Regions from separate parts of the Brevibacillus sp. RS1.1 genome, predicted to be linked through region 2. Evidence: riboswitches for the same ligand, from Rfam matches in the RefSeq annotation. Region 2 holds a riboswitch; each other region holds the start of a gene.

Region 1 (4,182 bases), on a different contig from region 2:
TTTTCCGCCTTGTGCGCCGCCTTCAGCTGGAGCAGGTGCTGTTTCGGTTTTGCCTCCGCAAGCTGCCAAAGAAAATGCCAACACAGTAGAAAGTACAGATACGACTAGCTTTTTCATGAATGATTTCCCCCTTGCATGTATTTCGTTTTATTTTTTGACAATCTATATGGAAAGATCCTATTTACGGCTGAATTTCAGAACCAGACGGTCCCCCAGCGACTGTAAGATCTGTACCATCACCAGCAAAATAACAACAGTCACAACCATAACATCGGTTTGGAAACGCTGATAACCGTATCGGATCGCCAAGTCACCCAAACCACCACCGCCAATTACCCCAGACATTGCTGTGTAGGAGACCAGTGTTACCGTCGTGATCGTAATACCCGCGATTAGACCAGATCTAGACTCTGGCAAAAGGACATTCCAGACGATCTGCCAATTGGAAGCACCCATAGATTGTGCGGCCTCAATCACGCCCTTATCAATCTCACGCAGGGAGGTTTCCACCAAACGTGCGAAAAACGGAGCGGCACCAAATACGAGCGGCGGAATGGCACCCAGTACGCCGAGTGAAGTTCCTACGATCATTTTCGTCACTGGAATCAGCAAGATCATCAGAATAATAAATGGTACCGAGCGCAATACATTGACAACGAATGATGCAATCGTATAAAAAGTGCGGTTTTGCAAAAGCTGTCCGCGAGAAGTCAAAAACAGAATGATGCCCAACGGCAAACCAATCAGGACGGTAAACAGAGTAGAGAAGCCCAGCATCGTGAGGGTGTCCATCGTACCTTCGCCGATTTCAGCCCAATCCACATTTTCGAATGTCCAGTCCATTTATATCACCTCTACTTCCAAGCCACGTTGGCGCAGCGTCTCGATGGTCTTTTGATTCTGTGCGACATCGCCTTCCAGCTCGATCACTAACTGACCATACGGCGTATCTTTCATGCGAGAAATCGTTCCCTGCAAAATACTGAATACCGTACCTGTCTCTTGCATCGTTTGGAACAGGATCGGCTGGTACGTTTTTTCTCCGAGGAAGGTGACACGAGCAATCGTGCGGTTCCCCGAAGCCTTTTCGTGCTCGACCGCTTCGCGCAGCTCTGTAGAATCGGCTACTTGCTCCACGAATTCTTGTGTCGTTGGATGCTTTGGACGAAGGAATACATCCAGTACGTTACCAGACTCAACGATCTTTCCTCCATCAATCACGCCGACACGATCACAAATGGAGCGAATGACGTGCATCTCGTGAGTAATCAACACAATGGTCAAGCCCAGCTTGCGGTTGATGTCCAAGAGCAGAGCCAGAATGGAGTTCGTCGTCTGCGGATCGAGAGCCGATGTCGCTTCGTCGCAGAGCAGCACTTTTGGATCATTCGCGAGCGCACGGGCGATCCCGACACGCTGCTTCTGTCCGCCAGACAGCTGGGAAGGATATTTGTCCTTATGAGCCTCCAAGCCAACCAGCTTCAGCAGCTCGTTTACTTTCTTATCAATCTCTGCCTTCGAACGCTTTGCCAGCTTGAGCGGAAAAGCAACATTTTCGCCGACCGTTGAAGAAGACAGCAAGTTGAAATGCTGAAAAATCATGCCGATTGAGCGGCGCTTTTCTTGCAGCTTCCCTTCATCCAGCTTCGTCAAATCGACGCCGTCCACAATAACTTCCCCCGAAGTTGGACGCTCTAGCAAATTGATGCACCGGATCAACGTACTTTTCCCTGCACCAGAGTGTCCGATAATCCCGTATATTTCGCCTTGCTCTATGGAAAGGTCGATCCCCGTTAACGCTGGGATGGTTTTACCCTGTACTTGATAGCTTTTATGCAAATGACGCAGTTGGATCAACGCATCCACCTCCCGACCATAATCTTGATAAAAATATAAAAACCCCTTTTTCACAAACGAAAAAGGGGCTGCAACGCAATGTATACGTTCGCATCCACCCTTCTCATCTGTACAAGATCCAAAAATCCTGTAGGAATTGGCACCGCGACGTTCATTCGAAAATGAACCGGCTGCCGGGCTTCATAGGGCCTGTCCCTCCGCCTCTCTTGATAAGAAAGATATCTACGTATATTATGTTCGTTTTTTGTATTTCTTGATGATACAAAACGGATTATATCCTTTTTGAAAATATCACGTCAATAGTAATAGCAGGAAAAAGTTTTTTAATCCATGACGCCGTTGCGGATGATGGTTGACTTTATGTGAAAGCGAAATGTCGCGTCTTTGAACATCTTTCTCCATTCAGCCTGCGTCATATTTGCCTTCCCTCTGCTATTTGAGCGATACACGATCCCGAAACCAGCGGGATCGACATTGAGGTTCTGCAATTTGTGGACTACTTTCTGCAGTTCTTTTCCGAGCTCTTCTTCCAGTGCATGTTCCATGATTTTCATCAACCTTGCATTCTCTAGCTTCAGTGGGAGGGTTAATTCCAAAATCCGCGCATTTAATCGGATGTGAATATCAAAGATCGGGGGAGATACTTGGGTCAGCTCGATTTTTGAATGGCTGGAAATCGTATCAAAGACAAGCTGCACACGGTCTTTTTTACTTCCGCGATTCTTGGGTACCTCGCCAAAAATATGAGCAGGGACAGAAGTATCGTAGCTGCCAATGCGGAATTTTCCATGCATGAGCTTGATTAAAAAGGCTTCCTTAGGTGTGATCCACCCTACATAATGCTCCCCTTGAAACAATCCGATCCCCTTGATTTGCAGCTCATTTCCCTTTCTTGCAATGAACGGCATGATCGGGTCGATTCCTTTGTCATAATAAGACCGAAAAAACTCATGCATGGTGGAAGACGGAATTTTTTCCCCCTCAATATTTTGCTCAATCATACGGTATAAATAGATTCCGATATTCCCTTCTTCCGAATAGCGATGCGTTAACATATCATATGTTTCGCCTTCAAATAAGCAAAGATAAACCCTGCTGGAAATAGAGGAATCCCGATACAACGTGTCAACGATACTACCAAGTCCACGCTTTGCCAATTTTTCATTGTAGAGTGCGACACGAATTTGCCCACCCAATACTCTTTTATCTGATTGTAAATTTATCCGATCCCGAATTCCCTTACTGGTTTCACCGATGGCTGAAAAAACCTGTATCTTTTCTTTCGCCTCTGGATTAATGGAGGGCATGATTGCTGTCCCCCGAACGTCCCCATCCTTTAACAGATCATAGCCGACAGCCGTGGCAAGTCCTGTCTCATCAAAAATTTGCCGATCTGAACAGCCTGCCAGGAAAAGGACACATGAACACCACAAGGCAAAAAACCGCTTGGATAACTGCATCCAATGTTTTTGGACAGGCAGCATCAGGCACTCTCTCCTTTGCTGGTTGGTTTCATCCTTTGCTTTCGTTGCTTCAGCCAGACCATCAGGTACAAAAAATAGGGGTACACGTAAATAATGTACAGAGTTATATGCGAGTAAATAGTCGTCATCCGACTCATCTGCTGTCTGGAAAGCAACGACAAGGAGGCTACATAGATCACGGGTATAATCCAATACAATGAATGACGTAGATTAAATCCGAACAAGCGCTTGAGACCTCGGGCAGAAGCCCACAAATACAGCATGATATTCGGCAAAATTACGAGAAGCCAAAACGAAATGACAACCAGTTCAAACCTTTCCAGAATAGGGAGGTACACCATCTTTTGCATATTGAGTGTCGCCCAAATCGTTCTCATGAGCTGACCCTGACTAAAAAAGACCAGCGCCACAATCATAACAAGCAAATAGATCAGATACGTCACCAGCACTCCCAACTGTACACTTTTGTGTACCTTCTCTTTATTTTGTACATAAGGATAGGCAACGTAGAGAATCTCAAAGCCGGCACTGGTCAAAGACATGGCAATCATTCCATTGAACAGGTTTTCTAGGCTGGTGTCCATGATAGGAAACAAATATTCCCACCTGGCAAATTTCAAGGGAAAATATAACTCAAATATCATCCACATCGTGACCATAACGGAAAAAAACGCATAGCCTGCGATGACTCTTATCCCCCCTACGACTGTGTAAAACGCTAGAAACAGGATGATTCCTGACAGAACCCACGTTGGTAAATTCGGAAACATCCAGGTTTGGACAACTTCAATGTAGGTACGTAAAATGACTCCAGCCGACACAAAAAAATAGGTCAAATAAA
Region 2 (4,182 bases):
GAATCATCCCCATCAATGCCCGAGCCGTCACACTTTTTCCGCAGCCGCTTTCCCCCACAATCGCCAGCGTCTCTCCCTCCTTCACAGAAAAGGAAACCCCTCTTACTGCCTGCACCTCTCCACCGTACGTGCGAAAGGAGACACGTAGCTGATCTACTTCCAATAAAGGCTTCATGATGTACTCCCCCTCATTTCCTGATCCGTGGGTCCAGTGCATCCTGCAAACCGTCCCCGAGTGCATTGCAAGCGAACATCGTAAGCGAAATCATGAATCCCGGAAAAAACAGTCGCCACCACTGTCCGCTCAGCATAACCGCCAGCGCGTCGTTGGCCATGGTTCCCCAGCTGGCTATTGGCGCTTGCACACCCAGCCCAAGAAAGCTGAGAAATGATTCGGCGAAAATCGCGTGCGGAATCGTAAAGGTCAGGTTGACGATGATGACGCCGATCGTATTCGGCAGCAGATGTTTGATGATGATTTTGGTATGAGAGGTGCCCAGCTTTTCTGCGGCCAGCACAAACTCTTGCCGCTTGATCTGCATGATTTGTCCTCTGACCAGGCGGGCCATCCCCACCCAGCCAGTTAGCGAAAGGGCAATAATGATCGTTGTGAGGCCAGGCTCCAGAACCACCATCAGCAGGATTACCACCAGCAGATACGGAATGCTGTACAGAATTTCGGCCAATCGCATCAGGATGTTGTCTACACGGTCGCCCAGTTTGTTCCTCCCTGCCATGTAACCGGATATCCCGCCGATGCATACACCAATCACGAGGTCGATGGCTGCTGCCGCCACACCAATAAACAAAGAGATTTGTCCGCCTGCCCAGGTACGTGCCCACATGTCCCGCCCCAAGTCATCGGTTCCAAACCAGTGCTCGCCCGACAGTGGCAGATTTCCTTTCGTCAAAGACTGTTCATGTGGGCTGTGGGGAACGAGCAGCGGACCGATGATTGAGAGGGTCACCACTGCTGCGAGCAGAAAGAACCCGAGCATTGCCAGCTTGTTACTGGATACCCGTTGCAAAACCTCCTGCCAATACCCAAGACTCGGACGCTCCCGAATTTCCTCGGATAGCCGGTTTCGGTCGACTGGTCGAAACAGGGAATCCAGTTGTGTTGCCTGATTGGCCATAACGCTACTTCCCTCCACTCGTTAATCTGATGCGCGGGTCAATCACCCGATACAGCAGGTCGATGATGTACAAAGTAAAAATGAGCACAAAGCTGTAAAACACTGTCGTTCCCAAAATAACGGGATAATCGCGGTTAAAAATGCTTTCCACGAAATATTTTCCGAGCCCGGGAATGGCGAAAATCTTTTCCACCACAAAGGTTCCGGTCATCAGGTTGGCAAACAACGGACCGATAAAGGTAAGAACAGGCAGGATGGCATTGCGCATCCCGTGTCTAACGACAATGGAAAAGGTGCCAAGCCCTTTGGCCTCTGCCGTGCTTATGTATTCCTGTTGCCAAACCTCAAGCATGCTGGCTCGTACAAAACGGGCGATAATGGCGAGCGGACCGATAGCGAGCGCAAGTGTTGGAAGAATCGAGTGCTCCCAGCTCCCCCATGCAGCGACGGGTAAAAGCTCCCATTTGACCGCTAAGTACTTGATCAACAGTGGCGCGAGAATAAAACTGGGGACGGAGATCCCGATGATGGCAGCAAACATAGACAAGAAATCCAAGGTTCGATTGTGATAGAGTGCCGCTACGATTCCCAGTGTGATTCCACCTGCCAGTGCGACCGCAAACGACTGGAGTCCCAGAACAGCCGATGCGGGAAATCCCTCTGCAATCAGTGTGTTCACATCCCTCGTTTTGGACTGGATAGAGGGCCCCAAGTCAAATTGCAGCAATCCTTTTAGATAAAGCAGGTATTGTACCGTGATTGGCTGATCCAGGTTGTACTCCGCTCGCATGTTCTTCACCACTTCTTCTGGAAGCATTTTGGCATCTGATGCGAATGGATCACCTGGAATCAAGTGCATGGTCACGAACGTTACCGTGACAATCATCCACAGCGTAACGATCATGAGAAAGCCACGCTTGACTGCATAATAAAGCACGTTGTTTCCTCCTTTGAACTATACATAGTAAAATGATATGAATACTATGGATTATAAATATAGAAAACCCCTCTCCGAAAAGAAGAGGGGCGATTGCACGTTTCCCACCTTCTCATCTCGCAGAATAACTCCGCAGGAATTAGCACCGTAAGGTCAATCAGACCAAGGTTGCCGGGTTTCATCGGGCCAGTCCCTCCACCACTCTCGATAAGAATGTTCTATGAAATTTAATTTCATTGTAAAATTCTTTTTTATCTTATCATTTTACTCGGATATGTCAATGCTGTTCCATGACAATTGATTTTTCTTTATTTTGTTTGTAAAAAAAGTAAATCTTCATACACGTATGAATAGGAGGATGTCAGCCCAAATCTTAATCGTGGTGGCTAGGATCAACAAGGCAAGAATGGATTGGAGAATCCGCGTGCCCAAACATTTGCTGACCTTCGTACCGAGCGGCGCTGCCATGATGCTGGCGATTACCATGATCACGGATGGCCACAGCAATATGTCCCCTGCCATCCATTTCCCTATCGTCGATCCAATGGAAGATAGAAAAGTGATGGCAAGAGAGGACGCAATCGCAACTCTTGTCGGTATCTTGAGGATGATCAACATGATGGGAACCAAAATAAAAGCGCCCGCTGCCCCGACAATTCCGGAGGCACCTCCGACCATCAAAGCAGATAAGACAGCTGTTGGTTTATGAAAGATAACCTCTGTCGTCTGTTCCCGTTCGTCCACTCGCTTTTTTGGCAGGAACATCAAGATTACAGCAATCGTGGCCAAGATGGCGTAAACGATATTGACGGCATTTGCCGAAAGAAATTTCCCTCCATATCCTCCAAGCAAGCTCCCGACAATAATGGCACTTCCCATGTACACAACGAGCTGGTAATGAATAAGCTTATCTTTGCGCAGAGTCCAAACAGCGGCTAGGGTGGCAAAAAATACTTGGACGGCACTTATTCCGGATACTTCGTGAGCTGTGTAAGCAACGAATCCAAGGGCGGGCGGAATGTACAGAAGCATCGGATACTTGATGATGGAGCCCCCGATTCCAACGAGACCAGAAATGAACGATCCCACGAAACCGATAACAAACAGTGTGATCACTAGGTCGATAGTCATAGGCTCACCCTTTGCAGCGACTCGCTTTGATTTCGTTTTATCCTCGTTGTACTACTGTCAAGCCGTCTATTTGCCATTGTAAGATACCGCCGCTCAAATTCATTACATCCTTGAATCCGTTTGCTTTAAGAATGCTTGCGCCAATGGCAGATCGGGCACCGGAACGGCATTGTACGAGAAGCGGTTTATCGTGAGGAATCTCATCTAGCCGCATGGCGAGTGAACCAAGCATGATGTGCTGTGCATCTGGAATGTGTCCTTCCTTCCACTCAGCCAGATTACGTACATCTACTACGTGAACCTCTCTCTTTTCCACGCGCTCTGCAATCTCTAGCGGTGTTACCTCTTCAATTGTCTCGAGCGAAGACACTTCCCTTTCCATTAGCTTGGTGCTGTCGATAAAGCCTGTGACATGATCAATCCCTACAGCATGCAAGGCTTGCAAAATCTCGTCCAGCGCATCTGGGGTGGTCAGGATGTGAACGGGGCGATCGTAATCGACAATCCAGCCTGCCCAGTTGGCAAATGACTTGTTGAGGGGAATGTGAAGTGTTCCCGCCAGATGCCCCTTCGCAAATTTCTGGAAAGTTCGCGTATCGATCATCTGTCCGTTTTCCAGTGATTCCTTTACCGCTTCTAGCGAGTTGAACTCTTGAACAACAGGAAGCTCCTTGAGCAAGGCAGGGCCTTCCTTATTCACGCGTTTCATCACCGCAAAATACGTTGGCGGCTCTGGTTGTCCATCCAGGAGCGCCTGAACGAATTCCTCTTCACTCGTGTGTGACATCGCCCAGTTAAAGAGCTTTTCATAGCCAACGGTAGAAGACGGCACGGCCCCCAGTGCTTTCCCGCAAGCACTTCCTGCGCCATGGGCTGGCCATACCTGCATATAATCCGGCAGTTGCTTGAATTTTTGGAGGGACTGGAACATGGCTCTTGCACCTAACTCGGACGTCCCCTTCATTCCCGCTGCTTTTT
Region 3 (4,182 bases), on a different contig from region 2:
CGGGAACTTCTGGTGTGATTACTTTTTCAATGGCGGCAGCCAAGGTCGGAATATCGGCAAAGTTCTCAACAATCGGAACAGTAATGCGCGCGTTTTCTTCCCAGATTCCGAGTCCCTTAATCAGCTCTTGTCCTTGAATGGAGAAAGCTCGTTGTCCAAAGTACAGCTCGGAAATGAGATTATTCCATACGGTATGGACGTGGAAGCAAGCCCCTGCCTTCGGAAACGTTTTGTAGACGACGGCGTGGATGAGCGTTTCTGCGGACGGCTTGAGAGCAGTTTCATCCACCGGACGAGAGTCTTGATCCACAACCAGGTAATCTTCGGGGGACAGCTTGGTTTTGTCTTTGCCGCTTGCCGTTACAGCAAATTGCAAGGGATCGTTTTGTATTTTAATAGAGAGATTGCCACTGGTGCCGGGAAACCAGTCCCGGCGGGCAAATGTCAGCTTGGCGTCATCCAGACGGCGAAAGGCATCCAGACGTTGTTCGAGTGTTGCAGTCATGAATTAGACGACCTCCTGTTGGACTTGCTGTAAAATGCGAATCACATCGTGGAACGTGGCAAACTTGCTATGCGGCAATTGCAGCTCTTCTGCCTTGTCAGCAAGGAAGGAACGGGCAATCACATAATCAGCGATTTTGGCTCCAGCCAAATCAGTGATGGAGTCGCCGATGACGATGCGGAAATGGGTTGCTGGATCGTAACGGCGGATGATGGTCGTCTTGCACATGCCGCAGCCGTTCGTGCAATGTTCATCGCAAGCGTTTGGCCACGTAATGGTGATGCGTTCTCCGCTGAAATCACTGCCATTGCAGTAGATCGGAACATCGGCAAGATCGAAGGGTGCTAGGATAGGCTCCAGGAAAAAGTCGATGCCGCCACTCGTGATCAACAGCTCGATGCCTTCTGCGCGGCAATAGCTCACGAATTCAGCAAATCCCGGGCGAATGGTCGCTTCATGGACAATAAAATCAATAATGTCCTGGCGCAAGGAGGAGGGCAAGAGCTGAAACAGCTTGCCAACCCCTTCCTGAACGCTTATTTTTTGCGAAAGGATTTGCTCCGTCAAGGCTTCCCACTCAGGGGGAGCGAACTTGCGGACAATCGCTACAATGTTGTCTTTTTCGGTAATCGTACCGTCGAAATCGCAGAACAGGACGAGCTTCTTACTCATCGTGCGCCACCCCACTTTTCCAGGGCGATCGCCAGTTCTTGTGATTCTGAGGAGGCTTCTTCCAATGTTCGGCCTGCGGTGACTGCATCAATCGCAGCAACGAATGCTTTCGCTCCTGCGGTTGCTCCACCGGGATGACCGTGGATTCCGCCTCCTGCATTGACGATTTGATCGAGTCCGAAGTCTTGATACAGCTGTGGAACCAGCCCCGGATGAATGCCGGCAGACGGAACCGGGAAAGAACGGCGTACACCATTCAGTGGGTCTGTCAAATGCTTCGCGAGCTGCAACGCTTCTGTTTTGTCCAGAGCGACATTGCCATATGGGGATGGGAAAAGCACCAAATCCGCCCCAGCTACACGCATCAACGTACCGAGTAAAAGCGGGGTGGCGATGCCGTAGTCAGGTGATGGATAGTATGCGCCTGCCAATGCTGGATGCGCCATGATCGGTACGTGTACATCAGGATCGGCTGCCAAACGGTGCAGGGCATCGAAGCCAAAGGCCAGCACGTTGAACAAAAGGCAGTCAGCCCCCGCCTCTACCGCACGCTTCGCTTTTTCGTTCAGCTCATGCACAGGTCCAGTCAGGTTGGCTGCATAGAGGACGGGCTTGCCAGTTTCGGCTTCGGTCTCCTGTGCGATCTGCTTGAACGCTTTGATCCGTTCGATAAAAGGAGCGCGGTCATCTGCAAAGAAGATTTCGTCATCTTTCACGAGATCGACTCCGCCCAAGGCTTGTGCTCGGAATTGCGTCTTCAGATCGTCGAAAGGGAGACCCAGGCACGATTTGAAAATGCTCATCAAGAGCGGACGGTTATGTGCCCCTAAACGTTCGCGCAGACCATCAATGCCGAACTTCGGTCCAGGGAAAGCCTGTAGGAATGATTCAGGGAAAACGATGTCGATGAGCTTGATTTTGCCATCCATCGATAGTTTGCCGAATATTCCGGTTAACAAGGATGGAATGTCCGCTGTAAAATTGCGAGTCGGATAGCTAACGGTAATCAGACCACGTGTTTCACCGTTTTCCAGTGTCGCAAGCGGTGTCGCGCTCACAGCTTCACCGAGATACGGCGCTAGCTCAGCTTGCTTGGCAAGCGGCAGGTCTGTCCAGGAACCGACTGTCATGCCGACAGCAATGGCTTGCGCTTTTTTGTTCAAGTCTTTTGCTTGGGTGAGATAGGTGACGAGGATACGTTGTTCACTCATGGTACGCCTAATCCTCCTTGAATTAATAAAAAAAGCCTCCCCATTGAGCGGGGAGGCGGTTGTCGACTATGAAAGCGTCTCGTCTCCTCTCATCTCTCGGGTCAGTAGCCGAAACGAGCCAAAATTGCTCGATCTCGACTCTTATCCGTTGGAATTAGCACCGTTTCGCTATCCAAGGTACGCATGATGAGCGTACGATTCATGGTATAGCGCCGGTTGCCGGGCATCATAGGGCCAGTCCCTCAGCCAGCTCGCGATAAGAGTTATTCGTTTCCCCCATGATATGACGTTCATTGTCAGGAGTCAATCCTTGTTTTTGCAGAGAATGTGCAGCAGATTATTAGAAAAATGAGACGAAGATGAAACTTTTTTACAATTCCTTCGTGGTAAGGGGTGAAAGGGTGTGAACGGCTTGGGAAAGTAGGTCTGGAGGATGTGTACCAGCTGCATGTAAACGATATTTACCGCTATCTTTTCCGGCTGACACGAGATTAGAGGCTGGCAGAGGATTTGACACAGGAAACCTTTTGTCGCGCCTTCTCTTCCTTGGACGACTACCGTGGGGAAAAAGTACGGCCCTGGCTGTTCAAGGTGGCCTATCACGCTTTCGTGGATGTTTATCGCAAGAAGACAAAACAACGCTTTGCGTTTGTGGAAGCCCTGCCGGAGCGATGTGATCAATCGGCGGTTGATCCGGCAGAGCATGTCGTGAACAAAGAGCTGTGGGAAGTGGCCCATGACTACTTGGAGCAACTTCCGGAAAAGCAGAGACAGGTCATTTTATTGTCCGCCATGCAGTTTTCCTACGCGGAAATGGCAGAGGTACTCGGAATCGAGCTGGCAGACGTCAAGCGCTCCTTGTTTCGGGGACGACAAAAGATGCGGCAGTTGTGGAGGGAGGAAAGCAAGTGATGAACACGGACGAGAATCAACGTGAGCAAAGGCTGCTTGCTTATTTGCGTGGAGAAATGACGGCAGAGGATTCGAAACAATTCGAGGAAGAAATAGCCGCTGACGAAGAGTACGCACAGCGATTGGAAAGGCTTTTGTTGGGGGAAGAAACAGAAGAGGACAACGCGAAAACCAAACAGTCTGAAACACTGTCAGCTGAAAAACAGCGTGCCATTGTTCGCCGGGGGAAATGGAAAAATCGGTTGTCCAACGCAGGATTCACCATAGGGCTTCCCTTTCTGGCCGGTGTTGTGTTGCTGATTCTGAATGGCTGGGTGGGGTCGCTGATGCATGAAGATCTGTTCCGCGTTGCAAAGTCGATGGTCAATTTTACTCAACCAGGTGTGAGAGTGGGGGGGAGTGGTTCACAGGTCGGATTGCTGTACGGAAACATCAGCATGGAACTAAGCGAGCGGGTTGGGGGAGAGGAAAAGAATGCGGGTCGTTTTGAGAGTACGAATGTGCTGTGGAATGTGAATGCCAAGCCGCAATGGACGAACGGGGTCAGGGAGCAAAAGTTGTTTTTCCGTTATCCGGCAGAGGAGGAAACGGAGGATACCATGTCTCTCACCTCAGCTGCCTGGACGACAATGGAGAAGCTGCCCGAAGGAACGGTTTCGCAGCTTGCGATATCTTTTGACCACTTTCTGACGTACCAGGAGTATTATAAGCTGGTTACCCGCCATGTTACCTCTTCAGGTCAAGATACAGTCTGGCTTGCAATAGATACAGGGGTAGAGCTCAAGCAAGCTGAAAGCGGAGATGTGCTTTTTGGTTCCGGGGAAGTGTGGGGATTTGCCCAGCGAGAAATGGATTACGGTGGTGTATATAAAAAAGGGGCTG

Evidence for each region. Region 2 has a riboswitch for S-adenosylmethionine ahead of HP570_RS10965 (ABC transporter permease). Riboswitches for the same ligand answer to the same signal wherever they lie in the genome.
Region 1: linked by a shared signal. The riboswitch ahead of HP570_RS23340 (methionine ABC transporter ATP-binding protein) and the one ahead of HP570_RS10965 (ABC transporter permease) in region 2 are both predicted to bind S-adenosylmethionine.
Region 3: linked by a shared signal. The riboswitch ahead of HP570_RS18655 (2,3-diketo-5-methylthiopentyl-1-phosphate enolase) and the one ahead of HP570_RS10965 (ABC transporter permease) in region 2 are both predicted to bind S-adenosylmethionine.

The regions. Positions count from the first base shown of each region.
Region 1 covers NZ_JABSVA010000009.1:60,213-64,394, forward strand. The annotation lists gene HP570_RS23330 (MetQ/NlpA family ABC transporter substrate-binding protein) at 1-117, opposite strand, end outside; gene HP570_RS23335 (methionine ABC transporter permease) at 178-843, opposite strand; gene HP570_RS23340 (methionine ABC transporter ATP-binding protein) at 844-1,857, opposite strand; SAM riboswitch class I at 1,958-2,073, opposite strand; gene HP570_RS23345 (Ger(x)C family spore germination protein) at 2,181-3,341, opposite strand; gene HP570_RS23350 (GerAB/ArcD/ProY family transporter) at 3,341-4,182, opposite strand, start outside.
Region 2 covers NZ_JABSVA010000003.1:88,900-93,081, forward strand. The annotation lists gene HP570_RS10955 (ABC transporter ATP-binding protein) at 1-175, opposite strand, end outside; gene HP570_RS10960 (ABC transporter permease) at 189-1,136, opposite strand; gene HP570_RS10965 (ABC transporter permease) at 1,141-2,073, opposite strand; SAM riboswitch class I at 2,183-2,287, opposite strand; gene HP570_RS10970 (sulfite exporter TauE/SafE family protein) at 2,410-3,204, opposite strand; gene HP570_RS10975 (MBL fold metallo-hydrolase) at 3,242-4,182, opposite strand, start outside.
Region 3 covers NZ_JABSVA010000005.1:298,867-303,048, reverse strand. The annotation lists gene HP570_RS18665 (methylthioribulose 1-phosphate dehydratase) at 1-505, opposite strand, end outside; gene HP570_RS18660 (2-hydroxy-3-keto-5-methylthiopentenyl-1-phosphate phosphatase) at 509-1,177, opposite strand; gene HP570_RS18655 (2,3-diketo-5-methylthiopentyl-1-phosphate enolase) at 1,174-2,388, opposite strand; SAM riboswitch class I at 2,475-2,651, opposite strand; gene HP570_RS18650 (sigma-70 family RNA polymerase sigma factor) at 2,899-3,300, shown strand; gene HP570_RS18645 (anti-sigma factor) at 3,300-4,182, shown strand, end outside.